4 regions of the Pelotomaculum sp. FP genome follow, and region 2 is predicted to be linked to each of the others. Evidence: riboswitches for the same ligand, from Rfam matches in the RefSeq annotation. Region 2 holds a riboswitch; each other region holds the start of a gene.
What was found. Region 2 has a riboswitch for cyclic di-GMP ahead of Psfp_RS11905 (hypothetical protein). Riboswitches for the same ligand answer to the same signal wherever they lie in the genome.
Positions count from the first base shown of each region.

Region 1: linked by a shared signal. The riboswitch ahead of Psfp_RS02215 (type II secretion system F family protein) and the one ahead of Psfp_RS11905 (hypothetical protein) in region 2 are both predicted to bind cyclic di-GMP.
Region 3: linked by a shared signal. The riboswitch ahead of Psfp_RS12970 (HD domain-containing phosphohydrolase) and the one ahead of Psfp_RS11905 (hypothetical protein) in region 2 are both predicted to bind cyclic di-GMP.
Region 4: linked by a shared signal. The riboswitch ahead of flgB (flagellar basal body rod protein FlgB) and the one ahead of Psfp_RS11905 (hypothetical protein) in region 2 are both predicted to bind cyclic di-GMP.

Region 1 covers NZ_QFGB01000003.1:89,041-96,316, forward strand. Annotated here, with positions in the region: gene pilM (type IV pilus assembly protein PilM) at 1-306, opposite strand, end outside; gene Psfp_RS02190 (hypothetical protein) at 332-1,654, opposite strand; gene Psfp_RS02195 (prepilin-type N-terminal cleavage/methylation domain-containing protein) at 1,654-2,193, opposite strand; gene Psfp_RS02200 (prepilin-type N-terminal cleavage/methylation domain-containing protein) at 2,190-2,645, opposite strand; gene Psfp_RS02205 (prepilin-type N-terminal cleavage/methylation domain-containing protein) at 2,629-3,144, opposite strand; gene Psfp_RS22090 (prepilin-type N-terminal cleavage/methylation domain-containing protein) at 3,302-3,757, opposite strand; gene Psfp_RS02215 (type II secretion system F family protein) at 3,993-5,210, opposite strand; cyclic di-GMP riboswitch class I at 5,361-5,445, opposite strand; gene Psfp_RS02220 (hypothetical protein) at 5,558-5,896, opposite strand; gene Psfp_RS02225 (GspE/PulE family protein) at 6,055-7,276, opposite strand, start outside.
Region 2 covers NZ_QFGB01000027.1:38,229-45,504, reverse strand. Annotated here, with positions in the region: gene Psfp_RS11930 (vanadium-dependent haloperoxidase) at 1-1,366, opposite strand, end outside; gene Psfp_RS11925 (hypothetical protein) at 1,896-2,117, shown strand; gene Psfp_RS11920 (ABC transporter permease) at 2,316-3,494, shown strand; gene Psfp_RS11915 (ABC transporter ATP-binding protein) at 3,531-4,202, shown strand; cyclic di-GMP riboswitch class I at 4,297-4,382, shown strand; cyclic di-GMP riboswitch class I at 4,463-4,548, shown strand; gene Psfp_RS11910 (signal peptidase I) at 4,663-5,295, shown strand; cyclic di-GMP riboswitch class I at 5,313-5,398, shown strand; gene Psfp_RS11905 (hypothetical protein) at 5,492-6,358, shown strand; gene Psfp_RS11900 (hypothetical protein) at 6,554-7,276, shown strand, end outside.
Region 3 covers NZ_QFGB01000032.1:12,477-19,752, reverse strand. Annotated here, with positions in the region: gene Psfp_RS12985 (MATE family efflux transporter) at 1-807, opposite strand, end outside; gene Psfp_RS12980 (MarR family transcriptional regulator) at 826-1,272, opposite strand; gene Psfp_RS12975 (helix-turn-helix transcriptional regulator) at 1,650-1,994, opposite strand; cyclic di-GMP riboswitch class I at 2,143-2,234, shown strand; gene Psfp_RS12970 (HD domain-containing phosphohydrolase) at 2,301-2,852, shown strand; gene Psfp_RS12965 (hypothetical protein) at 2,874-3,227, shown strand; gene Psfp_RS12960 (GGDEF domain-containing protein) at 3,227-4,078, shown strand; gene Psfp_RS12955 (LysM domain-containing protein) at 4,303-4,710, shown strand; gene Psfp_RS12950 (hypothetical protein) at 5,201-5,467, shown strand; gene Psfp_RS12945 (class I SAM-dependent methyltransferase) at 5,496-6,398, opposite strand; gene Psfp_RS12940 (YifB family Mg chelatase-like AAA ATPase) at 6,476-7,276, opposite strand, start outside.
Region 4 covers NZ_QFGB01000016.1:1,043-8,318, reverse strand. Annotated here, with positions in the region: gene fliI (flagellar protein export ATPase FliI) at 1-486, opposite strand, end outside; gene Psfp_RS08405 (FliH/SctL family protein) at 596-1,348, opposite strand; gene fliG (flagellar motor switch protein FliG) at 1,335-2,342, opposite strand; gene fliF (flagellar basal-body MS-ring/collar protein FliF) at 2,353-3,879, opposite strand; gene fliE (flagellar hook-basal body complex protein FliE) at 3,909-4,205, opposite strand; gene flgC (flagellar basal body rod protein FlgC) at 4,221-4,664, opposite strand; gene flgB (flagellar basal body rod protein FlgB) at 4,669-5,076, opposite strand; cyclic di-GMP riboswitch class I at 5,168-5,324, opposite strand; gene Psfp_RS08375 (chemotaxis response regulator protein-glutamate methylesterase) at 5,528-6,583, opposite strand; gene Psfp_RS08370 (protein-glutamate O-methyltransferase) at 6,637-7,276, opposite strand, start outside.

The DNA.
Region 1 (7,276 bases), on a different contig from region 2:
CAAGCCTGATGTCAGGACCAGCTCGTTCAGGGCGTTGACGAGCACCTCCTCGTCAGCCAGGTCGTCCAGAGTATCCGGAGGGGTGGGTAATTTCCCGAAAGCCGTAACTACAGGGCTACCGTCAGCGGTGCTGATTTCCACCAACTTGATTTCGCTGGCGCCGATATCAACAGCGGCAAACTGGTTTTTTTTCGGGGCATATTTTCGTAGAAGGCCCTTCAGGCTCGACTTGCTTTTTCCTTTACTGCCTGTGGTCTTCGCGGAGGTCCCTCCGTCTTTAGCCCCTTTATTTTTTATGCCGTTCATACCGAACACCCTTCAAGAATGTAGATTAAAACACCGGGTTGGCTTCCTTCCAGGATTTCACTTTCACAGCAGCTGCCAGCCCGTCCGGTTGGTTCCGATACAGATCGTTATCGTATCTCACCACCGTCTTGTTTCCAAGCTTAACACTATCGCAGATAATACTTCCGTAGAAAAGCTCTGTATTGAGATCAATCAGGTAGGGAGAAAAAAGATGCGCGTAGGTCGTTTTATTATTTGAACTTATGCCCACCCCATCAACCTGGCCCAGCGCAATAATGACCAGGCATGAATCTTCGTTCGCCCGGATCAGGTCGCCGCTAATGGTCACCTTGCCTTGTACCACGATCACCCCTCTCCCGGAGTAATTGCCGGATATATCGAGATCCCCGGGCGCGTAAGTAATACCATTGATGTCATAGGTACCGGAGAGAATACCTGATTCAATAGTCTGATTAGGGTTTTCAGAATACATATTTTTGTCTATTACCGGAAGAGAAGGAATATTCACCTCAAACGGCACTGCCTCACCTTTGTGAAGCGTCCCGGTAGAAGGTTTCTTATCATTCATGTAAAGTTCGCCGTTCTGGTATACGTCTCCGGTAATATCCACTGTGTTTTCGAGAATGATGTCCCCTATAGCGCTGACTTGTCCACCTGCAAAGCCTTTATCGATCCTAATATTCCCGCCTGCTTTTATTTGCGATATTACTTCAAGATTGCTTTCAATTAATACGTCTTGGCCTGAGATAATGCTGTAGGCGGTTATACCCTTTTTCACGTCGACAGTCCCTTCGGCGATTATGTTTCCACCGACAATATCGTTATTTTTGAAAGTCAACGTGCTTCTGCCAATAATATCACAGTAACACTCCACCTTATTCTCGAATTCCGTGGCCGAATTAACCCAAATCCCTTTGGCGAAAGTAATCCCGTCGCGCGCCTCTCCCGTGACGTTGATGGTACGAGTGGCTCCCTGGTAATCACCCCTGGACTCCAGGCAAAATGTCGTTGGGTCGTTCCCGGTCGATGTCCTGGTAACCTTAACACTGGTAATCCGCCCCCCGGCGTAGTCGAGGAATGTCTCGCCATTTTCCGCAAATACATAGTTGGTGTCCTTATTAGGTTCCAGGGCCTTCAACCATTCAAAGTCATTTTTTATATGGGCCAGGACTTTCTCAACACCAGCTTCAGCAATGTAAGAGGACTGCACCATTTTCTTTTGTTCAAACGAGCGTATATGGCTGCTGCTGGTACGGGTCAAGGCTGCCGCGCCAATCAGCATCAGCACCATGAGCACCATCATTACCAGGAACAAAGCCTGGCCCGATTCATTTTTCAACCTTTCCATCACAATGACCTCAGGCTTATTTTTCGAACCAATACAACAGGATTAACATTGCTGCCATATTTTTTTGCCGTCAGCGTTATTTTGACTTGCCTGACAGTTCCCGGAAAACCTGATGAAGTAGGGGTTATGGGCGCCCCGGCTCCATTGTAGTAAGTAAAACTGATGTCCTGAATGTCACTGGCCAGCGGCTGAGGGATATTGTACTCTTTTCTCATAAGCTGATAACCATCACGATAATAACGGATGGTTTTACCCTCCGCGTTAATAAAGTAAAGATTGCGGCTGTCGCTTGGCGACACTACCCCACCTGTTGTTCCGTCCGGTTTTCGGGCATACATCAGTTCCCGCCCCATCATGTCAAGGGAGAAACGCAGGCTGTCGTACATGTCAACCTTGTACTCCGCCTGACGCCAAAAGGTATAGCCGTTCGCAAAAATCCCCCATACTCCTAGAAAAAGGATGCTCATCAGCACCAGCGCAAGCATCAGCTCAATAAAAGTAAACCCCCGCTCATCCCGCAGGCTGACCAGTATCTTCACCGCATTGCGACCTCCGTCGTCAGGTCCAACTGTTTGGCTGCCCCCTCGTCATCGTAATAAACAGTAACAGTAATCGTTTTCGAATTTAATATGGAGGTGTCGTTTACCGTAATATAGTTTGGCGCAACAGTTACCTTGTAGCTAAGTCCCTGAAATTGGGCATAGTCGCTTTCAGTCGCAAAATCAGTGATAGCTACGCTGGTCACGTCATTAAAATTCTTTTTTTTAATTTCCTCAATTTTACTCTGGGCCAGTGAGAGGGCTTCGTTGTAGCGGTAAGTGTCGCTGTTCTGGCGGCCGGCCAGGACAAAACTGTTCAGCATGGTGACAAGCACCATTGACATGAGCAGAAGCGCCACCAACACTTCAAGCAGGGTCAGACCCTGCTCATTGTTAATAATTATTACTTTTTTCCGGGATAAGGGGCCTTCAAGATTACTGATACGTTTCACTGACTCTCACACGCCCCAATGTATCTATAACAACATCTTTGTATTTTTTTGTAGTTTTATCTTTTAATGTGATAGTCCCGCCAAACCCCTCAACTGTACCGTTATATCCGCCAAGCGGTCTACCTTTGACGGAAATGCGCATCTTGTAAAGCTTTTCAACCGGTATAAATGGAGCCCCTATAATTTCAACGCTGTTAGGAATCGTTACGCTCTTGATCACTGTGTTTTCGTTCTTAAGGTAGTAAGTACCTGAAGATAAATTCCACATAATTGAAAGAGCTGTACTCTGTGTCTTTATGGCGGACTGCTGAAGATCACGTATATCTGAAGCCATTTCCCTTGCCGAGATGTCGAGTTGATAAGCATCGAGAATTTTCTTGAAATTGGGCACAGTGAAAGCAACAGCAATGCTGATAATTAGCATTACTAGAACCATCTCTATGATGGTAAAGCCAAGATTATTTTGAACCATAGGTGTTTGCTTTTCAATAGGGGGCATACTCATCTCTTAAATAAGTTGTTATTAACATGATTCTCTTAATTGTCAGGACTTATAATCCTATATGAATTCAATAAAATTATTTGTAAGGCATTATACTTAACCCTGCCTTAATTTGCATCCTAATCAAAATAAATAATAGAACTTTAATCCATAGTTATTCGATAGAACTTCCTACGGTTGTAGGTGGCGCAACACCCTCCTCAGGATTTGCATCATTTTTAACAGTAATATTGTCACTATCGGAGCCTGAAGCATCATCCTTGTCAGAACCACAGGAATACAAAAGATAACCACTAGTACCAATTTTTAAATATTTGTAAGGAGTACCCCAAGCATCATTAAAAGTTGTAAAACCATTGTCAGTCAGCACTGTTTTGGCTGCAGCGGCATCTGCTGGAGATGTTCCATCTTCGTTCACTATTGGGTCACTAATGTAAATGTCTAATATTGTTTTCATGCTCTTTAATTCAGCAACTGCCCTCTTGTTTTTGGCCTTATCGCTTTGCTTGCTCATTACGGGAATGGCTATGGCTGCCAGGATACCAATGATAATTAGCACCACCATCAATTCAATAAGAGTAAAACCACGTTCGTTTCTTGCTATTTTCATTTATTTCACTTCCTTTTAATATAATTGTTATGTAGTACCTAGTTGCAACTGCTTTCTTAACCTTGCAGACCATTTACTTGGATTCTAGCGATAGTCGCCATTATGCCGGCAATAATCAAAACTCTTTTCATCCGCATTGGGCGAAGCGACGTTCGTCTTTGTTTCATTAACCACCTCCAAATCATGAATTCTCATGATTTCCATTGATGACCAGGCCGGCCACGCCGGCCGAAAACTATTTCACACTGTCCATTACAGTAAACATCGGCACCATAATCGAGATCAAAATAAACCCGACCACCACACCCATCCCCACCAGCAAAATCGGCTCGATCATGGAAGACAGGCGGGAGACCATAGCGTCCACTTCTTTTTCGTAAAAGTCGGCTACCTTTTCCAGCAGGGTGTCGACCGACCCTGTTTCCTCTCCTATCGACATCATCGTGCTGACCATCGGAGGAAATACCCGGCTCTTCATGAGCGGCTCGGCAAAACTCTGGCCCTCTTTGATGCTTCTTTCAGCCTCCTTGAGACCCATATTCACCGAGTGGTTGTCCACGATGTTTTTGACCACTTCCAGCGCCTGCAGGACCGGCACGCCGCTTTTCAACAGGGTGCTCAACGAGCGGCAAAAACGGGAGATGACGATTTTTTGGACCATCGGGCCCATTACCGGAAGCTTCAGGACAACCGAGTCTTTCATTTTCTTGCCCCGACCGCTCTTAACACCGGTCTTGTAGCCGAAAGCCAAAGCAACCACCAAAGTCAGAGCAATGTACCAGTAGTTTTTTAGAAAACCGCTGACACCCATAATTATTTTAGTAGTCACGGGCAGGGGCGCCTTCATGTCTATCAGCATTTTGGTCATGCTGGGCAACACGAAGATCAAAAGGGCCACTACCGCCAGCACCGCCACCACCAGCACCACTGTCGGGTAGGTCATGGCCGACTTGACCTTCTCCCTCATGTCGTGCTCTTTTTCAAAGTTTACAGCCAGCCTCTCCAGCACGTGTTCCAGGTCGCCGCCGACTTCCCCGGCCTCGACCATGCTGGTAAAGATACCGGGGAACACCCGGGGATAGGGTTTCATCGACTCGGTCAGAGACATGCCGCCTGCCAGGTTGCCGCCGACCTTTTTCATCGTGTCCTGCAGCGTCTTGTTATCGCACTGCTGGCTGATAATGCTTATTGTCTGCAGGAGAGGGACTCCCGCCTGCACCATGGTGGCAAACTGCCGGCACATTACAGCCAGGTCCCTGCTGCCGACTTTTTTCTGAAAGAGCTTGTCCAGCTTAATGCTGGTCCCGGCGAGAGGGGCTTCTTTAAGCTCCACAACAAAAAACCTGCGGTCCCTGAGCTGGGTGATGGCTTTGCTGCGGTTTTCGGCCTCGATCTTACCGGTGACCAGTTTGCCGGCCGGGTTGCGGGCTTTGTAGGCAAAGTTTTGTGTCATTTACTCCACCATTTTCTTATAATTTCCAGTTGATTGACTGATGAGCAAACGTTAACCGGCCGTATAAATAAGGATCCCCCTTCTGGCACAAGGCCCAAAAAGGGCCTTTACTCACCGAAGGAGCACCCGCTTTTAACAGTCCTTCTCTACTTCAGCAACCTGACAGTCGTAGCCTAGCGGCCTCAGACCCATGGTTTTGCGTCCCCGCCTTTCGACAGGTTTGCTGTTTTCGGTGGAAGGTTTATATATATTTTGGAATATTATACTATTTTGTTGTGATATGTCTATAATACAATTTTAAAGTAAAGAATGCAATATATCTTCTCACCAAATAAAAAATATTCCTTTCAGTTAAGCGCTTTAAGAGCGCCTCGGGATCGGCCGCCCGGGTCAACGCCTCCTCCCTGCTGATTAAGTGGCAGACACCCGGTATGGAGTAGGAAAAGTCCAACTCCCCCACCTGCTGGAATTTTTGGTACTGCTCCGGCGTCATAATCTCGCGGGCCATCCTGTCCGTATCTTCTGGAGACAGCGGGCCGGCAGGCGCACTTCCAAAGTCTAATTTCCCCTGCCATTCCGGCGCGGCCAACGGCAAAAGCGCCCCTGCAGACGCAGGGCCGGAGGCGCTTTAGTACGTCCGAGGCGCCCACCTTGAAGGCACAGGAAAGGATTTCATCACAGGTCATTTGAATAACCCCCTAATCTGAAAAAATGCAGCTACGAATTTATTCCCCATATGCAACATTAGGTACCAACCAAGTTAGTACTAATGTGCCATATGCGATCAAAATCGCACATTGCTGGTTTTCATCTTCTACTGCACCGAGTTAGCAATATGATTGTCTTAATTGTTTTCTGAATATGCGACCCTCATCACTTCCTCGATGGTGGTCAGCCCCCGTAGAGCTTTTTGGATACCGTCCATCCTCAGGGTAACCATGCCCTCGGCCTGGGCTTTTTGCTTGACTTCATCGGCAGAGGCTTTATTTAAAATGAGCGTGCGCAACCCGGTGGTCATAGGCAGGATCTCTACGATGGCCATGCGCCCCCGGTAACCGCTGTTCCGGCATTCATTGCAGCCTGCGCCCCGGTAAAGAGTCAGCGGCTGGTCGGGCCCGGCGCCTATAAACAGCCGTTCCGGGGAATCCGGTTCCGGTACATAGCTCTGGCGGCACCTCGGGCAAATTAGCCTGACCAGCCGCTGGGCAACCGCGCCCAGCACCGATGAGGCCACCAGGAACGGTTCTATATCCATGTCCACCAGTCGGGTGAAAGCGCCCGCGGCGTCGTTGGTATGCAGGGTGGAAAGGACCAGGTGTCCGGTGGTGGCTGCCTTGACGGCAATTTCCGCAGTTTCGCCGTCGCGGATTTCCCCGACCAGGATCACGTCCGGGTCCTGCCGCAGGATGGCCCGCAAACCGGTGGCGAAGGTCATCCTCGCCCTGGGATTGACCTGGGTCTGGTTGATCCCTTCCAGCATATACTCGACGGGATCTTCCACGGTAATGATATTCTTCTCGACGGTGTTTATTTCATTGAGCGCTGCGTAAAGAGTGGTTGTTTTCCCACTGCCCGTGGGTCCGGTAATCAGGAGCATCCCGTAAGAGCTTTTCAACGCGTTTCTGAATATACTGAGGCTTTTGGAGTCAAACCCGACGTTTTCCAGCTTATAGCTCTTCATGCTGCCTTTGCCCAAAAGTCTGGTGACTATTTTTTCCCCGTAGACGGTGGGAAGCGAGGATACTCTAAGGTCAAATTCCTGGCTGCCCAGCTTGAGCATGATCCTGCCGTCCTGCGGCGCCCGCTTTTCAGCGATGTCCATGCTGGCCATGATCTTGACCCTGGAGATCACAGCCGAACGAATTTTTTTGGGCAAAGTCATGATTTCCTGCAGCATCCCGTCAATCCTGTACCTTACCCGGACATGCTTCTCCGCCGGCTCAATGTGGATGTCACTGGCCTTCTGTTCAATGGCCTGGATGAAAATAGAGTTGATCAGGCGCACCACGGGCGCTTCGTCAAAAACCTCTTCCTCCAGGACGATCGCTTCAGACTCATGCTGTTCT
Region 2 (7,276 bases):
CAACGGCGATATTGGCGGCCAGTTTGTTCAATTCCCCGCCTACCGTCAAAGGCGGCCCTGCGTAAGGCAACAGTGTGAGGCCATCATCACTGGCCACAACCGGGTTGGGGATAATAAAGGATTCTTTGAAGAACGCCTTCAACATCGTGACCCCGGCTCCGGCAAAGCAGGCGTGACCGGCGGGATAGGCCGGATGAGTCGGGCAGCCTTCCGCATAGGCCTGGGGCAGCAGGTAGGAGCCAAACCTGTCGAAGATTTCGGAAACCGCTTGTGAATTGAGCAGCTCCGGATTAATCGGGTAGTTGGCGGCGCCCGTCAGGCGGTTTTGGACGCGCCCTCCGAACTCCTCGGGACGCAGCCGGCGATGCACCAGGAATTTCTGGAACCAAGCCGCCACCTGGGATGCCCGCCCTGCCCGGGCCGCGAAATCCAGAATATTTGGGGTGCCGAAGGTGGCAAAACCAATCTGGGTTGCCGAACGCAAATAGGGGTTGGTTTGGGCCAGTGCGACCTGTCCAAGGCCGAGCAGGATCAAACAAGCGACGAGAGTACTCTGGAAGGGAAAATCCCGGTGCACATATTTGCCCAGATCGCGGCCGTTGCGGATGTAGCGGGGCGTGGGGTCGAATTGATTCATAGTTGTCGGAGCAAGTCCGTTCTGGTTGTTCAACCATTCCTCATACCCGGTCAGGTGGTCATCGCCGGCCACCGTAGTGCGATACCGCTGGACAAAGGGCGTAGACCCCAGGACAAAGTCCTTCCACAGGAACTGGGAAATATAGGGCCCCACCAGGTCACCGGGCGTATTCCCGCGGAACAAGGTTCCCGTGGTAACGGCGCCATTGATTTTAGGCCCGCGAAAATCCGAGAATTTCGATAGATCCGCAGCAGCCGCGATAGTGAGCGGATCGGTGTCATAAGCATTGAAAGGCACATCCCGGGTTAGCGCCTGCCAGTAAAGTTCGGCCATTTCACCGGCAAGCCAGGCGCTGCTGAAGGCCGGCGGCGCAATCATACCTAAATGGTGGGAATCAGGTCCCGCCATCTCAAAGGCATAAGCGGCCTGGGGGTTGGTGAGCTTGGCAACGCCTCCCAGGGGTATAAATTCAAAATCGTCCGGGTTACCGGTGCTTAAAGCCCTGATGAAGTCCTGATAGGCATTGAGGTTAACCTCACCCAACTGATTGTGCGGCAACCCCTTGGAATAGTTGCCGATTTTGTTTGGAAAAACAATTTCATCACCGTTGCATGGATGGCCCGGGAGGGGAAGGTCCTTTTGAAAAAGGGCCGCTTCCTGGCGGACTTGAAACGCCTCTTGCTGGCGCTGCCGTGCGGAGGCCGGCCCAATTTCGCATGATGCCAGCATAGTAATGTTCAAATCCACGGCCTTTTCTCTGCTGCTCCCCTCATTAATATTTGAAAAACCTTCGCTCATCTGAATTCACTCCCTGATACATGCTTAATTACATAATATGTTAATATATCAAATTCGTTCCTGTTGCTATATATCAGGGACTGTCAAGGGGACGGGGTTGTTGTCATAAACTTTTAGTCAATGGAAAATCCAGACAAGATTTTGTAATAGTTAGACGCGATTCTACTATTTTTTGACAATAAGCATAGACAATCAGCTTTAATATTGCTAACTTATAATCGACTCCATCTTTCCGCTTTAGTCCATTCAAGGGGTTGGTCATGGCTGGCCCGTGGACGTAGTGCCTTCTATTGTACCGTACTCATACCAGGCGAATTATTTGTGTTTTCAGGTTTTCGTTTTGAGCTCCTCTCAAAACTCGATCCGGTTTATTATAACTCCCAATAAACCGGGTCAATTTTTTCTTGTGGGGAATAATGTGTGATAGAGGCAATATAAATATGGAATAAGAAGATCTTGGATGATGATAAAAAACCTTTTAAACGGTGATCAGACTAAGATGAATAATGAGGTTAAGGTTGAAATAAAAAAACTCTTTAAAGAGATAATGGACGATTGGCTGCTGCAGGTTAATTATTTTATAGAAGTAGGCTCAATGGACCCTTTGCAGGCTGAACAAAAGGCGCTGCAAAAGTACAGAAGCTGGGCCAAACAACTTGAAACCCTGCTGAAAGACGATTAACGCCCTTTGTGATTGAAGGGCTTTTTTAATTCATCATTTCCAGCACGAAAGCAATGAGATTTTTCTTTTTCTTTTTGCGGATCATGATAAAATAGTAGCATCCTTTTCAGTAAATTATTGAAAATGTATATTCTTGTTTTCACAGCCGGATCCTGCCCGAAAAACCGGAGAAGAAAGAAATTTTAGGAGTTGTTGCCTTTGTCCCTGCTGCTGTTTTCCATCCGCAACGCTTTTCGCAAAAAAGCTGTGGCCGCCCTGGCGGTACTCGGGGTGGCCTTTGGCTGCGCCCTGATGACCTTCCTCTTTTCCGTGACGACCGGGATGGAGAAACGGGTGGAAACGACGTTTTCCAACCTGGCGGGCCAGATCACGATTACCCAAAAGGGTTCTATGTTCGGCGGCCTGCTGCAGGGTATCGGCTCCTCCTCTATTCCGGTTTCCTACATTGATATTATTAAGGACGTGCCCAACGTAAATAATGTGACGGGACAGGTTACAAACATCCTGCGACCGGCAGGGGCAACGATGGTCCTGCCGCTGTTCGGGTACGGAGTGAATGAAACGAGGACGGAGATCGGTCCTTTTCAGAGAATTATAGAAGGGACTGCGCCCGCCCGTGACGATGAGGTGGCAATCGGCAAGAGCCTGTTGGAGTACCTTGCGTTCTTAAACGTTACCTATCAAATCGGCGGCGTTTATACGTTTGAGGTCCCCGGTAAGGAAGCGGACAACCTGAACCTTAAGGTCGTCGGCGTTTACCGTACCGGCAACGAACTGCTGGACGGCGGTTTCAGCGGCACGGAGCAACTGGCCCGGGATATCGGCGGCCTGAAGCCCGGCAGTTTGTCGGCCATCAGCGCCCAGGTCGGGAGCATGGAATACGTCGAGGAGGCCGCCCGGGAGATTGAAGAGCGCCTGAGCGGGAAAAAGCCGGAGGTGCAGGTCGTGGCGCCGCGGGAACTGCTGCTCCCGCTAAACAGCGTGCTCCGCGTCCTGAAGCAGTTTTTCCTGGCGGTCTCATCTGTGGCGGTAGCGGCCGGCAGCCTTACGATCATGGTAGTGATGCTGCTGTCGGTGGTCGAGCGCAGGCGCGAGTTCGGCATTCTCAAGGCCCTCGGCTGGACTCCGTGGGACATAGCCTGCATGGTGTTGGTGGAGTCCATAACTTTAAGCCTGCTCGGCGCGGGGCTCGGGGTTGCCCTGGGGTACGGCGGACTGGTTGCGGTCAAGGAGTACCTGGCCATCGACATCGGCGCGCCGGGCTTAAGGGTGGCCGCGCTGGTTTGCGCCTGCGGCGTTCTGGTCGGCGCGGCGGGTGGCCTTTACCCGGCCTGGCGGGCCAACCGCGCCGCCCCGGCGGAAATCCTGCGTGGTTGACAACGGGGACGGCTTTTAGACGGAAGGAGTCTTTCGATGGCGGATATATTGATATCGCTTAGAAATGTGGAGCGTATTTACGGGCGGGGATCTTCCGCGGTCAGGGCGCTGTCTGTAGACCGGCTGGATATTGACCGGGGAGACTTTGTGGCCGTGACCGGCCCGTCCGGGGGCGGCAAGACTACCTTGTTAAATTTGCTGGGGGCGTTGGACCGGCCCAGCCGCGGCCGCGTCATGGTCGCCGGCAAGGATATCGCGGGTCTGGGCGAGGCGGCGCTCTGCCGCTACCGGCGGGAAAAGGTAGGCTTTGTTTTTCAATCCTACTGCCTGCTGCCCACCTTGAGCGCGCTTTCGAATGTGCTGGCCCCGTCAATACCTGAAGGATACGGCCGTCGCGCACGCGACCGCGCGCGGGAGCTGCTGCGCCGGGTGGGCCTGAATGGCGCCGAAAAGCGCCTGCCCGGCGAGCTCTCCGGCGGTGAACAGCAGCGGGTGGCCATCGCCAGGGCGCTGCTGTTGGACCCGGAGCTGATCCTGGCGGACGAGCCCACGGGGAACCTGGACTCGGCCAACGGCGCGGGCATCATCGAACTGCTGAAAAGTTTGCATCAAATGGGGAAGACGGTGCTGGTGGCCAGCCACGACCAGCGGGTGGCGGACGCCTGCGGCAGGGTCCTGCGTCTGGTGGACGGCTGTCTGGTTAGCTAACTCTTAGCTGTTTTTTGATATATTTCTTTAATAAAAAAATATTGCATATTGAGGTTGATTATAGTAAAATGACATAGGTAATATAGCAGTACATTTTTTTGCAGGGCTAACCCACCGAAAGGTGGGGGCGCAAAGCCGACGGACCTAAAGCATGGAAGCTAGGGTGGCTGGGTTGCTAATAAAGGTTGCAGCAACTTAGCCGTTTTTATTTGATCATTGAGTCAGAAAAAGAAGTCTTTTTCATAAAAAATATACATAAACTAATAATAGGGCTAACCCGCCGAAAGGCGGGGGCGCAAAGCCGACGGGCCTAAAGCATGCGAGCTAAGGCGGCCGGGTTGCTGATAAGCATTATTGCAACCCGGCTTTTTATTGTAAAAAGAAAAACATTTTATGTAGGAGATGGATAATTATGATAGAATAATTTACAATCTAAAATATTAACAGGGGGTTATTGGCAGTGGGAGAGGAAAAGGTGCCGAAAACAGCTTTGGGGAAAGCAATATCCGTTATTGGCGTCACTGTTTGTGCATTTCTTGTGCTGGTTTTGATCGTTAATGTGACGTTTATTATAAGGTCATACATATATCCGGATAAGGTCCCTGATTTTTTTGGGTATAAGCCCTTTATCGTCCTCTCCGGTTCCATGGAGCCGACAATTCTGGCGGGAGACCTCATTGTGACTAAGGTAGTAGCGCCGGAGCAAATTGTCAAAGACGATATTATCGCCTTCCGCGCCGAAAAGAACACGGTCGTTACCCACAGGGTGACCGACGTCCGGACTGAGGACGGTTTAACCTTCCTCACCAAGGGCGACGCCAACACCGGCGCCGACGCCAAGGCGGTGAGCGTGTCGGACCTGGAGGGCATCTACCTCTGGCGCGCTGCCGGGGTCGGCAGGTTTGCCATGTTCCTGCAGACGCCTCTCGGCATGCTGCTCTTTGTTATAACACCCCTTTGCTTGTTTATCCTTTACGATATAACGTCGCGCAACAGGCGCAACAGGAAAAAAGCGGACCGCGAAGCCCAGCTGGAAGCGGAGCTGGCGGCGCTGCGGGCGGCAAAGGGCGGAGATAAAAAAATTGAATTATAGTAGAATGTTAACACCGCTTGTTTTAAGGGCTAACCCGCCGAAAGGCGGGGGCGCAAAACCGACGGGCCTAAAGCAAATCAGCTATGGCGGCCGGGTTGCTGAAAGATAGCAACCCGGCCGTTTTTTTAATAAACGAAATATAATTGATTGATGAATTGAGAGGAGTGATGAGCGGCGCCAAGGTCAAAGCGGCAAAATGCACTCATATAGCACGGAAGGAATTTATCCAAAGAAACAGCCTAAAAAAATAAATGAGGGAAGGAATGATAAACCAATGAAAAACTCAAGCAAAACCGTCAGAGCCGCCGTACTGCTGCTGGTGCTCTGCATGATTTCCACAGCAATGATGGGCGGCACCTTCGCTAAGTATACCAGCGAGTATGCAGGGGCGGATACTGCCTTGATCGCAAGGTGGCAGTTTGAAGCTTTAGGCGGAACAAACGGGAACTCTCTCGCTTCTCTGGACAGTGCGGTGCAGCCTTTAGATTTATTCAGTCATCTTTATTCAACAAACATTAATGGACAAAACGGAGCAAACGGAGATTACATTATCGCTCCCGGCGTAAACGATGATTTTTATATTCAAATGACTTTCCTCTCGGACGTTGACGCCAAAGTAACAGTAGACTTTACGAATATTGGAAGCGCTGCCGGTCTTCCCATCGAATACCTGGTAGAGGGTTCAAGCAACTGGGTGAACGAGGCTGGTTTAGAGAATGAATTTGTAAAGCAGCTGGTCGCAAACACTAATACTAGTACACCTGGTACATTAGTAGCCGCAAACCCTGCAGACAATACCTTCACCTTCAAAAGATCCGGTGTAGCCGACGAAGACGCTCTCACAACAATTAAGCAAAAAGTAACGTGGAGATGGGCGTTTGACGCCGCTGAACAGGGAGATGATGCTGCACATACTGCTGCATTTGCATCAAATGATGGTACAGACACACTCTTTGGCGACAACTCTGCGGACGCCGCAACTCGTACTAGCTATGTTTTAAATGTTTCTGTCAAGGCAGAACAGATTGCGCCTGTATCCAGTCAGCCTGGATCTACTACGTAGACACACTCATCCGCCTTACAAGAGAGCTTCGGCTCTCTTACGGAAGACGCAAAGCGCGCGCATTTGCGTCTTCCGTAAGAGAGTTATATGAGAATAGCGCTGCAGCTACATTTCTTCCCAAAGAGAGTCATATAACAATAATTCTGCCGGCCTTAACTCTGCGACAGGGACCGGGGTGATATCGTGGATCAGGCGATGAATAGCGAGAATGCGGAGCGAAGGCGCAAAAACTTCATCCTGGCGGTCATCATCACCATCATCGTGGTGTACGCCGCCGTGCCGACCTACGGGATCATCCGTGACATCAGCACGGGCGGGCATGTTTTCGTTTTGCGATCAAACCTGCCCGATGTGCAGGTGAAACGCCCCGTCCTGGGGTTTATCGGCAGGCTGTATCACTTTTTTTCCCCGCAGGAGGAGGTTACGGTCCCTGTTGAGCAGCGCATTGATTTAATGGGCCGGGTTGTCTACACCGACGGGACACCCTTTGCCTACGGGCTCATTGAGTTCCGCAGCGACCCGCGCTATACCAGGACAGACAGCCAGGGCTACTTCATCTTTATTGACGTCGACGAGGGTTCCCATACCATCAGCGTCCTTGACGAAGCCGGCAACGTGCTTGCAAGCTGCAAGGTCGATATTGAAAGGACGACCGGGATCGAGGACGCGGAACTCGTCCGCCTCCCCGACGGTACCATTGTCTTTCAAGTGGCGGTGCATGTCAAGGTGCTGGAGATCACCATTTATCTTAAAAAAGGGGAGGACGGAAAGGCCACAGGTATTGACCGGATCGAGCTGGGAGCTGCTCCCAGGGGAACGCCGCAGTCAACCAACCCGGCCAACCCGGCCGATCTTGAGAATCCAGTCAATCCTTACAATCCTGTCAACCCGCCTGTGCAACCGGACACCCCTGTTCCT
Region 3 (7,276 bases), on a different contig from region 2:
ATCCCCGCCATATACCAAGAGGGTTTTATTAAGTATTGATTGCTGAACACTGTTGGCGACTTGCATGGCAAAAGGGGCAAAGCCAATAGATATAATGCTGATAATTATAGGCAGCTGCAACTTAAGGTTTTTTAATCTGATTTTGACCAGGCTTCTGCCTGAAAGGAAATAACTCAATACCCAGACTGCTGAAAGGAATTGGCCGGACAAAGTAGCTAAAGCCGAACCTTTTATCCCCAGTCCCAACTTGAAAATGAAAATGTAGTTTAAAACTCCGTTTATCAACGCGCCGGTAATTTGTGTAAACATAGCCAACCTGGGATTGCCTTCCGCCCTGATAAAGTTGTTCATCCCCATGCTGATGGAACCAAAAGCCGCTCCCAGCATAATAATGTGCACAAAATCCCGGGCGTAAGGTAAAACTTCTTCACTTGCCCCAAAGAATATTAAAATCGGCTCGGGGAAGAGCAGGTATATTACGGCTATAATGACCGGCAATAAAATTATCATAACCATGGCATTGCCGGCTACCTTTTCGGCTTCTTCCATTTTCTGCTGTCCTAAACGGATGGAAATCAATGCCGTAGCGCCGATTCCGATCAACATGGATACAGCCATTAGAATAATCATAATGGGGAAAGCCACAGTTGTTGCGGCGATGGCGACAAATCCGATCCCACGCCCTACAAATATCCTGTCGACAATGTTGTAGAGTGCGTTAATGAGCATAGCCACGATAGCGGGCAAGGAAAACTTCCATAACAGACTGCCTATATTTCGATCGCGCATTTCTAAGCTTTTTTCCATTTTGTCAACATTCACCTTTTAAAATTTTTTCATGAAGTCTACTGCATATTGCAAGCTGGCTACAAATTGTTTTATTTCTCCGGGATCTACGCCTCGGAAAAAAACACTCAGGCTTCGGGTGTGATCATCCATAATTTTATTCATTTCATCTCTGCCGGCAGCACTGAGTGATATTAATAACTTTCGTCTGTCGCAGGGATCAGCGCGTCGTATAATCAGGCCCATATCTTCCAATTGATCTATAAGGGTAGTCAGACTACCTTTTTCTATATCCAGCATTTTACCGATTTCAGTTGGGATCAGGTGATCATGCTGGTATAAAATACTGATAATCTTGACCTGGTTTTTTTTAAGCCTGGGATTGCCGTCATAATGCTGGCGGAACCGGCATAGAAACTTTTCATGAAACATACCTATAAAGGAAAACAATAAATTGTGCAATTCTTTAGCTTCCTGGAAATTCATCAGCACCACCCCTATTGGATAGTTAGAATACTAACAATAAGAATACCGACATAATTTATCATATAAAGGCTTCTGCGTCAAGGGCATAAGCCCATAGCAAACAAGAATCTTCTAACTCTAAACGAAGCCGTCGGGTTTTGGAAAAGTACCGGCTACGGCTCTACCTGAAGAAGTTGCAGTAGCTCCAGCTTTGGTATACGTATCAACGAACCTCCATCGGGGGATAATACCACTTCAATTTCGGTAAACTATATATGCAGACATACAAAAGGCCTCGCTCTCCGGAGCGGGGCTTTTGTGTCTTACAAAGAAATACTCAGCTCATATCAATCTTTTTCGCAGGTTGATAATTTATACTATAAAGTTACGCCGCTTAACTATTGCCTGTCATTATTCTTTATGGATTTTAAATAGGATGTTAGTACTTCCTGTAAAAAAATTACTTCATCAATTCGTTTTCTTGTAATTAACATAATAATCAAATTATGTAACGACCGGTCAAAATTATTCTCAAAATTTACCAGGAGATGATAAGGCTCTACCTCCAAAGCCTCTGCTATTTTGGCTATTGTTGCCAGGGAAGGGTTTCTTTGTCCCCTCTCGAGATATCCAAGATATGAACTAGTTATGCCAATATCCTGAGATAATTGATTTAAAGTTAAACCTTTAGCCTTTCTATAATGCCTCAGATTCAATCCACATGTTTTCAAAATATCAACCATATTTTACCTCATTTTTATTTATCCCTTGAATGAACAATTAAATTTTAATATATTTTTGCCCTTCCCAAAAAAATAAATTCAAACTATTGATAAATGTATACTCATAGTTGTATAATTTATTGAATATTTTCTAAAAAGCATACCACCTGTTGTTTAAGGGCAAACCATTCCGAAAGGGTGGGACGCAAAGCTAAGACTCTTATCAGTTATGTTTACTGGTGTGATTGTCTGGCTACAAGAGAAATGGCTTGGTAATTTCTTTTTTTATGCCCTTTTCTTTAACAGTTTAGGAAGGGGTATGAGCTTTTGCTTAACGAGATTAACAAATTAATGATTGCATTAAATAATTATGATTTTGAAATTTATCGTCATTCTATTAGCGTTAGTTACATTGCATGTCGTATTGCATATCATCTGGGATTACAAGATAAAGATATTTCGATAATCACTAATGCCGCTTTATTACATGATATTGGCAAGGTTAAGATTGACAAAAGTATATTATCTAAAAAAGAACAATTAACTGGCAGGGAATGGAGTATTATTAAGAGACATCCTGAATCTGGAGTTGTTATGCTGAAGCCTTATTCCTGGGCTAAAGAACTCCTTGTATTAATTTTGTACCATCATGAACGATGGGATGGAAAAGGATATTTCGGTGTCGAAGCAAACGATATACCTTTAGGGGCTAGAATAATTGCCGTTGCTGATGCTTTTGATGCAATGAGAACCTCCAGGCCTTATAAAAAAGGAAAGGCATGGGATGAAAGTTTAAGTGAAATTGAAAAAAATTCTGGAATGCAGTTTGATCCCTATTTGACAGAAAGAATAATTCGATTAGCATATTTGATTTTCTAAATGAAATGGTGGTGTTCTAATTTGCATGCTCAAAAGGTTGAACCTGGAAGAAAGGCGCTATTTTCGATGAAGTTAAGTGAGTTTGAGATTCCGCCAATTCAGGATGTGTTATTGATTGGAAGAAGAGCTCCCATAGGTCCGGAAGCCGTAAAGAGAATGATAGATTTAATGTGTCCCGGTCAGTACGAAATACATTTAATTGAGGAAGGACCTCTCGAAGCGGTAGTAATTCGTAAGTCACTATCAAAAATGGTTAGTAATGAAAAATTACTGGAAATTGTTTTGAATGAAGCAGATAAGGTTGCATCTGAAACAACATTATTAAAAGCACAGGTTGATATTGTGCTTGCGATTAGTCTAGAGGTGGAACTTTAATGGCTTCCATTTCTAATTATATGAGCAGTCCTGTCATTACGGTTGATATTCTCGACAGTGTCGAACAAGCCGTCTCATTAATGGAAGAAAACTGTATCGGTGGACTTCCAGTTTTAGAGGACGGTAAACTCTGTGGAATGATCACTTCAAGGGATGCCCGGCGTTCTCATATGAACCGTATTATTGCAGACGCCATGTCCAAAAATCCAGTATTTGTTTATACAAATACGTCCCTTTGGGATGCAATTAATTTAATGGAAGAAAAACAAGTAGAAAGGTTGCCTGTATTTGAGAGCGGTAAACTAGTAGGAATTGTTACTAAAAAAAGTCTTCTGGCTGAGGCCGGTAAGCATGAAGATACGCTGACTGGCCTTAAAAAAGCCCCATATTTAAGGTATATGGCAGAAAATATTCTCAGCCAGGGGAAGGAGCTTACGGTTATCTTCTTCGATATCAACGGCTTCGGAAAAATAAATAAAAAGTACGGTCACGTTAGAGGAGACATCTGCCTAAAAATTATAGGACGATTGCTTTCAGAGAGAACGGAAAATGGTGTTTACTTTCCGGGACGTTATGCCGGAGATGAATTTATGGTGATTACCACAGAAGATACTGAACGCTCTAAGGAATGGGCCATTAAAATAGTTAATGAAGTAGCAGTACTAACAAAAGAGTTTGGAGTACCGATAAATATTGTTGCTGGTGTAGCAAGAGGAGGCAGGGACGGTACATGTATAGGCTCTTATTTTGCTATTGCTGTTGATAATTTGATAAATAAGGCCAGCTTGGCCAGTACTATTTCCAAAGAGGAAGGAATACAAGTCACATGTATTAAGGAAGAACTGAAATAGACTATTTTACCCTTGCTTTGGACTCCAGCTGGCAGTAGTAGTTACCCGTAGTATCGGCGGGTATTTTGTTTTGTCTTTAATTAATTAAAGATTATTTGGATTTTGACGAATAGTATAGTAGTTACTAAGGGGAGATGAATTAAATCAATCAGCAATCCAACGAGGTTTTCGGGAAGAGCATTGGTGAACTAGAAAAGCAAATCCACAAATCTAAGGGAATATCAGTGCTTGCGGCACAATTGAAAGATCGGCTTTTACCTCTCGGTATAGTACTTTTATTTGTGATTATGCTTACAATCATATGGAGCCTTAAATGTGAAGTTTCTTATTTGGGAGCTACAATATCCCAGCTTAATAGTGAAAATGCATCACTCAAGGAACAAATTTATGCACAAGCAACACAGATATTGCCAACCACAAAAACTTCTGACGATAAAGATGTAGATGGATTTATTTTCCATGTCGTTCAAGCAGGCGATTGCTTTGCAACTATTTCTGAGCGATACTACCAAGAAGTTGATTACACTTCTGAATTAGCAAAATTAAACGGATTGACAATTAATTCGACATTGCATATTGGACAAGTTATAAGAGTCCCAAAAGATAAACCTGATTTAAAGAATAATCTGTAGGGCTATTTTCTTTCGCGGAATATTATAAATAATAACTTATTCATTATTTGGGTGAAACTCATGAAATTAAAGGAAATACGCAAACGGTTGGTTTCATATGGATATCACCCCGACGAGGTTGAATACGCGATTGCAGAAGTTCTCCAATATAAGAGTCCTCAATCACTTAAAAAGATTGATTTTAATATACTACGAAACATGTTACAGGAAAAATCGGAGGTAAATAGAGCTAAAAAAATCTAACTTGTTGATTATAAGGTAATTATATTTAATCAAGCTTAATTACAGCAAAGTAATGAAGATTAATGAGCCTTCGGGCTTTTTTGTTTTTGGGAGTTTAATATCATGGCTGTTTGGGGGGAAGCCTTGGATTTGCCATTAATTAATTGACTACCTTGGTACCGCTATCATTTCGTTAATAACAATACGGATAAAGTCCGAACGGAGGGACAAGCTAAGGAATAAATTATATTGGTGGGGGTACGGAGCAATGCCAAAAGCTGACGAACTACGATCAACCAGGGCAGAAGAATTACGAAGGACAACTGCCGACCGGTTAAGAAATTTCGACGCTGGGGATATTCGGGATGTAACGGCCGAGGAGTTGGAGGAATTATGTGAAGCTCCAGGGGACCTTGGTTGTTCGGAGCAAACAAATACCGTAATTCCCAAAGAGGATACTCATCCCGGAACTGGTATAAAACACTTTGATGGGAAGGTAAAGGATGTTGACCCTCATGACATGCTTGGAAGGTAATTTGCCTTGGGTAGAAGAATCAAAAAAGTTAGGAATCTGCTTTCGCAAATTTAAGGTGAAAAATATTCGAGCCCTTGATTTTATCGTTTTGCATCATATAGAAAGCAATATTTTCTCCCAAAAAATCTTTGTTTTTTAAACGTGAAAACATCGGATATTCCTCTAATATGATTATCCTCCGGTCCCATCCGGATAATTCTTTTGCCTCGTTGATTCCCCACTTTATTTGGGCGGATTCGTGGCCTGAGTCTTTAAGCCCTTTGTTGACAATTGGAACAGCCTGCGTAGATATTGTATCAAAAACTATTTCTGCGCCGGGGAAGTTGTCTGCTAAAAGCTTGAACAATTCTTTTATTTCTGTCTCGGTGAAGTAAAACAGCACCCCTCCTGAAAAGAACAAAACATCGGACGAACCGGCTGAGACTTCCTTTACCCAGGCCGGGTCAAGCATGGATCCCGCTATGCATTTTGAACGTTCGCCTTCCGGGATTATTTTTTTCCTTATTTCTATGACGTCGGGGAGGTCCAGGTCATACCAGCGCGATTTACCGTTGTCGATACGGAAAAAGGTAGTGTCCAGGCCGGCGCCAAGGTTTACCACAGTGGCTTCAGAATGATTTGATAAGAAGGTTTTAATCGTTTCATCAAACATTTTTGCTCTTGTGATCCATCCAACATTAAAAAAATCGCTAAAAATCTTTTCCACGCCTGCAAAATCATATTCGACTATTTGTTCCACAATTTCAACTGCTTTGGGGTCGCTTAAAACCGGATTGCCAATTTTGGTTAGCTTGGCCCTCCCCCATAAAGGCAGCAGCAGCGTCTTTTGGACGTTCGTCAAATTAATTTTCATTTTGTTCTTCCTCTCATTTAAAATGGACTTCTGGTTTTCTCCGGCGATTGCCGGTGGGCCTACCTTGGATATAGACATGCGTCCTCCGGGATTATCCGAAAGGCCTTAATGTTTATCATATAAGAATAATCCTTGGTGGGCCTCATACCCTCTCTTTAAGATAAGTTCTTGTTGTCCATGGAACGGTACTGCAGCGCTTCGGCCACGTGACCTTCCTCAATAAGATCACTGCCGGCCAGGTCAGCTATGGTTCTGGAGACTTTTAGAATTCTGTCGTAAGACCGCGCGCTCAAGTTCAACCTCCCAAAAGCATCCTTAATCAAAGCTTTGGCGTTCTTATGGAGTTTGCAGTACAGTCTTACCTCTCTTGGGCCCATGCCGGCATTGCAGGTCACAGAGGAAGTCTTACTTCTTCTTGGTCCCCCAATTTGTTTCTCTGCGGCAAACCTTTGCCGTTGAATTTCCCGTGCCTGTTCCACCCTCTGTTTGATTTCACGGGAACTTTCACCCCTGGGCTGTTGTGATATATCTTCGTAAGGCAGCCTGGGCACCTGGATGTGGAGGTCAACCCGGTCCAGGAGAGGACCGGAAAGCCGGGAAATATAGCGCTGCACCTGCAGCGGCGAGCAGGAACACTCCCTGCTTGGGTCACCATAATAACCGCACGGGCAAGGGTTGAGCGCCCCCACCAGCATCAACCTGGCCGGGTAGGTCAGGGAGGCGTTAATCCTGGAGATAGTCACCACGCCGTCTTCCAGGGGCTGGCGTAGCGCTTCCAGGGTGTCCTTGTGAAATTCCGGCATCTCATCCAGAAACAAAACCCCGTGATGGGCAAGTGAAACCTCACCAGGCTTGGGAATCCTCCCGCCTCCAATTATGCTTATCGTTGATGCGGTGTGGTGCGGGGAGCGGAAAGGGCGCCTGGTTAACAACGGACGGTTGGCAGGAAGCAGTCC
Region 4 (7,276 bases), on a different contig from region 2:
CCGGCCGCAGGTAAGCAGCGCGTCCACAACTCTCACTCCGGTTGAGAGCGCCTCTGTGATCCGTCTTCTCTTCATGGGATTGGGGGGACGGTTGTCCACCGGGTAGTCCTTGAGGCGCCCGCCTATCGGACCAAGCCCGTCAATAGGTTCCCCCAGACCATCCAGGACCCTGCCGAGAAGCTGCTCCCCAACTTTGACATTAAACGATTTACCGCTGGGCGTAACGCTGCACCCCTGGTAAACCCCGCGGAGTTCGCCCAGAGGCATCAGGACCGCGCTGCCGTCACGAAAACCCACCACTTCGGCCAGGACCGGCTCCGGGCCACCAGGTATCGAGATCTCGCAGACCTCACCAATGGGCGCGTTGATGCCCTGTACTGCAACGGTGAGCCCAATCACCTGGGTCACCCGGCCATTTAGCTTAATTAACTTTGCTTCTCTTAAGCGGGAGCGCCATGGGGCAAGGTCGATGGGAGCACACTGCAAAGTAATCATCCTTCTTTTGTAAGAAAGCTAAAGCTTTTTCTTTTCCTTAAATATAAGGGGTTGTCAGTACTGAAATCATCTTGGAGTAATCGTGAAAAGCCACTATCGCTCACTCACTGTAAAGGGCTTTCATTAACTCTTCCCGTCGTGTTTCCATGGTTGCATCCACCTGCCCCTGTTCGGTTTCAACCCTGCATCCCCCTGCCTGCACTGAAGGATCTGCAACCACCTGAAGCTGTGCTCTCACCGGAAGAACACCCAGCAGTTCATCCTTCCTTCTTTCCACCAGTTCCAATTCCACCGGGTTGATATATAAAACCACATTGAGCCGATCTGCAACCAGGCGTAATGTTTCCATGGACACCTGCAGCACCATCCCGGGCTCCAGCGTCAACTGGGCCGACAACAGCTTCTCCGCTATTTCCCTGGCCAGTTCCACGATCTCCTGGTCCATTGCCGCCAGGGTTTGGCGTCGAATTGTTTCAGCTTGTGCCAACACCTCCCCAGCCTGCGCCCGAATGGCCGCCGCCTCTTGATCTGCTTGGGCCATTCCATCCCGGTAACCGGCCTCATAGCCTGCCTGGCGTCCCTTTTCAAAGGCGCTCCGGTAGGCTTCCTGCTCGATTTGCCCGGCTGCCGACTTAGCCTGGTTGATTATTTCGTCTGCGCTAACGCGGGCCTGGCTAACAATTTCCTCAGCCTGCAACGTAGCCTGGTTCATAATGCTTGCCGCAACGTCAGCATTATTATCCCCGTATTGTATGCTCTCCCGTTCTACCAGAGTCGTATAACTCCTTAGCGGTAAGACGTGCAGAAGGTTTTCCGGCACTTCGGCAGCCTTGATGATCTTATAGAATGACATCGTCACCACCCCAGGAAATAATTATTTCTCCACTTTCGTCCAGTTTGCGGATAGTAGTAACAATTTTTTGCTGTGCCTGTTCCACTTCTTTCAGACGTACCGGTCCCATAAATTCGATTTCTTCCCTGAGCATATCGGCGGCACGTTTGGACATGTTTTTATAAATCCTGGCATGCACCTCTTCATTGGCGCCCCGCATGGCCAGCGCCAGGTCTTTGAAATCGACCTCTTTCAGCACCCGCTGAATAAATTGATCCGAAAGAATTTTAATGTCTTCGAAGACAAACATATGCATCTTGACTTCATCCGCCAGATCAGGGTCTTCCCTTTCCAACCCCTCCAGAATTACTTTTTCCGCGCTCCTTCCCACCCTGTTCAAAATATTCACCAGAGACTGCACGCCGCCCACCGCCGTGTGATCCTGCTGGAGCACGGATGACAGTTTGTTTTCCAACACCGCCTCTACGCTCTTGACAACGTCAGGGGTTAAGCGATCGATGCTGGCAATCCGCTTGGATATTTCGCTCTGCAACTCGGGGGGCAAGGATGCCAGAATAACGGCCGCTTGCTCCGGGGTGAGATGGACCAGAATCAACGCGATAGTCTGGGGATGTTCATCCCTAATAAAGTTTAAGAGCTGTTTGGGATCGGTTTTACGAAGCGAACTGAAGGGAATGGCCTTCATATTACTTGTCAGCTTATTCAAAATATCCGAAGCCTTCTGGTTCCCCAGGGCTTTTTCAAGCATTTCTCTAGCGTAGTTCAAACCGCCGTGCAAAAGGTATTCCCGTGCCTGTTGCAGTTTCATGAATTCATCCAGCACTGCGCTCGTTGTTTCTGACGGAACATGAGTCATATTGGATATCTCTTTGGTAAGCTGTTCGATTTCAGTCTCAAGAAATTCTTTCTTCAGCACCCGGGACGACAGGTCGGAACCTAGCGCTATTAATAGAATGGCTGCTTTCTCAATACCGTTAAGTTTTGCAGGCTGCACAGCTACCCCCCTAATGCCTGATCCAGACTTTTAAAATCTCGGCTATTTCATCAGGCTTTTCCTTTGATAAGGCTCTAATCTGTTCTTTTTTATCGTCTTTGGCCTTTTCTTCCTGATCAAGCTCAATTGCTTTCACCGGGATAAGCTCTTCCACAAGTTCTTCTTCATCCCGCTGAGCGCTGCGGCGCCGCCACAGTATTATTGCGGCTAACACGACCAATACGGCCAGGCCGGACAGACCGTATAGGTAAAGGCGTTCTTTTTCCTTTGCTTTCGCTGCGGCATCATACTGAGCCATTTCAGCCTCAATTTTTTTCTGATACGAATCGTCAAAGGCCATACTTGTAACATTGATCTGATCCCCACGGTTTTGGTCGTAACCGATAGCCGACCCAACAACATCCCTGATCTTTTGAACATCCAGCGGGATGTCGGCTTCATTTACCACCACCGAAGCAGATAAACGGCGGACGCTGCCGGGGGCATTTTCCACAGTCTCCTGTAAGGTGCTTACCTGGTAGTTGATCGTATTCTCTTCCTTGGTATAACTCGAAGAGCCGGTACCCTGGGCAAAAGGAGTTGTAGTTATATTCGAATCGGTTCCCACAGCGCCCCCGCCTCCGCCGCCTGTTCCGCTTTCATTAATGTTCTGCTCGCTAATTTTTACGTTATCCGGATTGGAAGCAATGGTGCTGACGGTCTGTTTCTGGCCGAAGTCAAGATCGGCTGTAACCATGACAACAGCGTTACTCTGGCCAATAATCTGCGACAGCATCTGCTGGACCCTTTTTTCGAGCTCTTTTTCATATTCCCGTTGAGCCGTCTTCTGATCAAGGGTAGTCCTGGCAGCGACAGCCTTGGAGTCGCTTGATTTAAAATTATCGCTTAACACATTTCCCTCGGTATCTATGACATGGACATTCTCCGGCTTAAGGCCTTCCACGCTGCCCACGAAAAGGTCACAAACACCCTGGATCTGCTCCGGGCTAAGACGCGCCCCGGGTTTGAGCTTTAAAGCCACAGAAGCGGAAGGTGTGCCCTGGTCGCTGATAAAAACGCTTTTTGGAGGAAGCACCAGGTGGACCCTGGCCTGCTCCACTCCGTCAAGCTGGACCACCGTTCGCCTCAACTCTTCCTGTAAGGCTCGCTGGTACCCCACCTGCTGTTCAAAGTCGGTTTGACCGAACTTACTCTGGTCAAAAAGTTCAAAGCCTAAACCGCTGTCGCTTAAAGCCCCGCTGCTGGCCAACTGATTCCTCGTCTCGTATACCTGACGCTCCGGGACCTTGATGGTTTTACCCTGATCCGCAATCTGGTAGGGAATCTTCATGGTTTTGAGCTTTTCCACGATAAGTCCCGCTTCCTTGGGTTCAAGCCCGGTAAACAACGGGGCAAAAGGAGGCTGCATCATTACCCGTCCGAAATAGAACAGACATCCTACGACTCCTGCGACAATTAAAACTGAGATAACTTTTTGGGTTTGGTTAAAAGCCTGCCATTTCTCCCTTAACCTGACGATAAGGTCACCCGGACTCAACTAAACCACCTCAACTGTCAAAGGACATATTAAACCTGCATGCGGGAAACTTCCTGGTAAGCCTCAATAATCTTATTCCTCACTTCGACTGCAAGCTGCATGGCCAACTTGGCTTCTGTCATAGCTATTGTCACCTGGTGAATGTCTTGAATTTCGCCGGTAAGCAACTCACTCGTCAGCTGATCGGCCTTGATCTGGGTATCATTCAGTTTTTTCAGGGCGTTGTCCAAAACACCAGCGAAAGAAGCGCCCCCGGCCTCCTGGTTAGCCCCGGTTCCCGCCGGCTGCGGCGGTAAGAATGGTTGTCCGACAGGCAATACCTGCATTCTCATGGCCCCCCTTTAACCGCGCCCTATCTCCAGGGCTTTCAAGGCTATATCCTTGGCGGCATTTAAAGCTGTCACGTTTGCTTCATAAGACCTGGCGGCGGAAATCATATTAACCATTTCGTTGACGATATTAATATTCGGGTAGGCTACATAACCAAGCGCATCGGCCATGGGATCGGCCGGTTCATACGCCAGCCTGGGCGGCCGGGCGTCTTCCAGAACCTGGACTACCCGTACCCCCGTGCCTCTAACACTTGACAGCGATGAACCGCTGGCAGAAACCTGCTCCAGTATTTGCGCAAAGACAGGAATTCTACGGCGGTAGGGAGGATTGGCCGGGTCGTCGGGCCGGCCCTTGGTGTTCATATTGGCGATATTATTGGCAATCAGGTCCAACCGCAGACTTTCCGCCGTAAGCCCTGATGCGCTGACGGCCAGAGAGTTGAAAATACCCACTTGTCTACCCCTTTCCGCCGGTTATGACGTAACTTAAAATAGAAAAATGCTCGCTTAATTCTCTACCTACCGCCTGGCACTGGATCCAGTTGGCCGCCAGGTTGGTCATCTCCTCATTGATGTCGACATTGTTGCCATCGGTTCGCATGGAAGTTGTTTCATTCAGGTTCACTTCGGGCTGCAGTTCATCCAACAGCGCAGTTACACCAAAGTGTCTGGGATCGGTTTTGTTCAAGGCAATGGACCCGTGTCCCAATGCTTTCTTAAGCAAGCTCTCAAAGGCGACGGTAGATTTTTTGTAGTTGGGCGTATTCACGTTGGCAATATTATTGGCAATTACCCGCTGTCTCAAGGCGCCCGCATCCAGACCTTTTTGAAGTGATAGGAGTATAGGATTTGAAAACAACTCCAACGGCGTCACCCTTTCTGGTTAAATATTATAAAATTAGATCATTTTGAACAAAAAAAACCAAGCCAAAGTAAAGAGCTTGGATCAATCTTACCCTGGCAACCCAGCCGCCATGACAAATCATCCGGAGCTCGCAGGTATGGTAGTATATTACCCTACCAAAAATCCTGCGCCTTGTAGCCCGCGAAGTCTTAGTTTTAGGCCCGTTAGCTTTGCGTCCCTCCCTTTCAGGAGGTTTGCCTTTATCATGGAAAATATTATATTTTGACTAACTTTAACAATATTCTACAGCAAAGCACTTTCCCCTGCAAGGGCAAAATTATTATCCAAAAAAAAAAGGTAATTCAGTCTGATATTCCACACCCAATACCGGAAGCAGAGGGACGGTTCTTTTGCTTCCTTTCCTTGAAAAACTGTACAACTACCGTCCCCCTGTCACTCCCAAGGCGCATTATCAAACCGTTTTATATTGCGCCAGTAAATTCATGACCGTAAATGGGATTACATCCAGCGGCGCCAGGCATTCCGCCCCGCCGAGTTCATAAGCGACCTTCGGCATGCCGAATACCACAGATGTAGTTTCATCCTGCGCTATTGTCCTGGCCCCGGCCCGGCGCATAGCCACCATACCGTTGGCGCCGTCACTACCCATACCGGTAAGCATGATCCCGATGGCGTTAGCCCCCACAAATTCTGCAACCGACTGGAACAGCACCTCAACTGAAGGGCAATGCCCGCAAACCTTATCACCTGACCGGCAGTCAACCAGATAGGAACCGCCGGAACGGCGCACGGTCATGTGACGGTCACCCGGCGCAATCAGTACCCGCCCGGGCAATACTCTGTCCCCTGTTTTAGCTTCTTTCACTTCCATAGCGCATAGATCATTTAAGCTGTCAGCAAAATGTTTGGTAAATCCAACAGGCATGTGCTGTACCACCACCACGCCAGGTATTGCGGCGGTAAAACTTTGCAATATTTTGCGGATTGCTTCCGTCCCTCCGGTAGAAGCCCCGATGGCTATCACCTTATCTGTAGATTCGGCTAAAGCCTGGCTGTCCGCCCTAATTGTTTTGATAGATTCACGGTTGCCCTTCCAGGCGCTTACATTCGCTAAGGCCGCAATTTTCACCTTGTTACGCAATTCCCCCAACATAACATTCAAACCGCGGGCTATGTCAGTGCTCGGCTTGACAACCACATCAACAGCTCCGGCCTCAAGGGCGGCAAGAGTTATGGCGGCGCCTTTTCTGGTGAGGGCGCTAACCACAATTACCGGCAACGGGTACTGGGGCATCAAATGGCGCAAAAATTCCACTCCGTCCATCCTGGGCATTTCTACGTCAAGTGTAAGCACATCCGGTTTCAACCGGACTATCTTATCGCGGGCTATAAATGGGTCGGAGGCCACCCCGACCACCTCGATGTCCCGGTCCATGGCCAATCCCCGGGCCAGAATTTCCCTTACCAGGGCAGAATCATCGACAACAAGCACTTTAATCTTTTTCATTATGTTCACCTTTAAAAAGATCGACCTGTTTAAAATTTTGTTTGGATGAAAAGTTATATTCTTTTATATATCGAGGGCTTGATATATTTATATAAGCCGGCCTCCCGGTCTAGGGTCTCGGAATGACCGATTAACAAATACCCGCCCGTTTCAGTATACCGGTGTAACTTTTCGATGAGTTCCCGACGGGTGGCTTTGTCAAAGTAGATCATTACATTACGGCAAAAAATTACCTGAAAAAGTCCTTTGAACCGGAATTCGCGGCTCATCAGGTTTAAACGGCGGAAAAGAACCATATCCTTCAAACATTGCTTAACCGCCCAGTTACCGTCTTTTAAAGGGCTAAAATAACGCTGCCGGTATGATATGGGCACCTGTAACATCTTATCCGCCGGATATATACCTGCCATAGCTGTTTCTAATACACTGAACGAAATATCAGTTGCCAGAATACCTGCGTCCATATGTAATGCATTACCGCCTAGATATTCCTTAAGAATCATCGCCAGGGTGTAAGGTTCCTCTCCTGAAGAGCACCCGGCAGACCAAATTCTAACCTTCCGCCTGCCAGTATTCCGCTGCTCTTCACTAATTCCAGGCAGCGCAACATTTATTAAAAAATCAAAATGCTCTTTTTCGCGAAAAAAATAGGTATGATTAGTAGAAATCTGGTCCACCAGGTTGAGCAGCGCC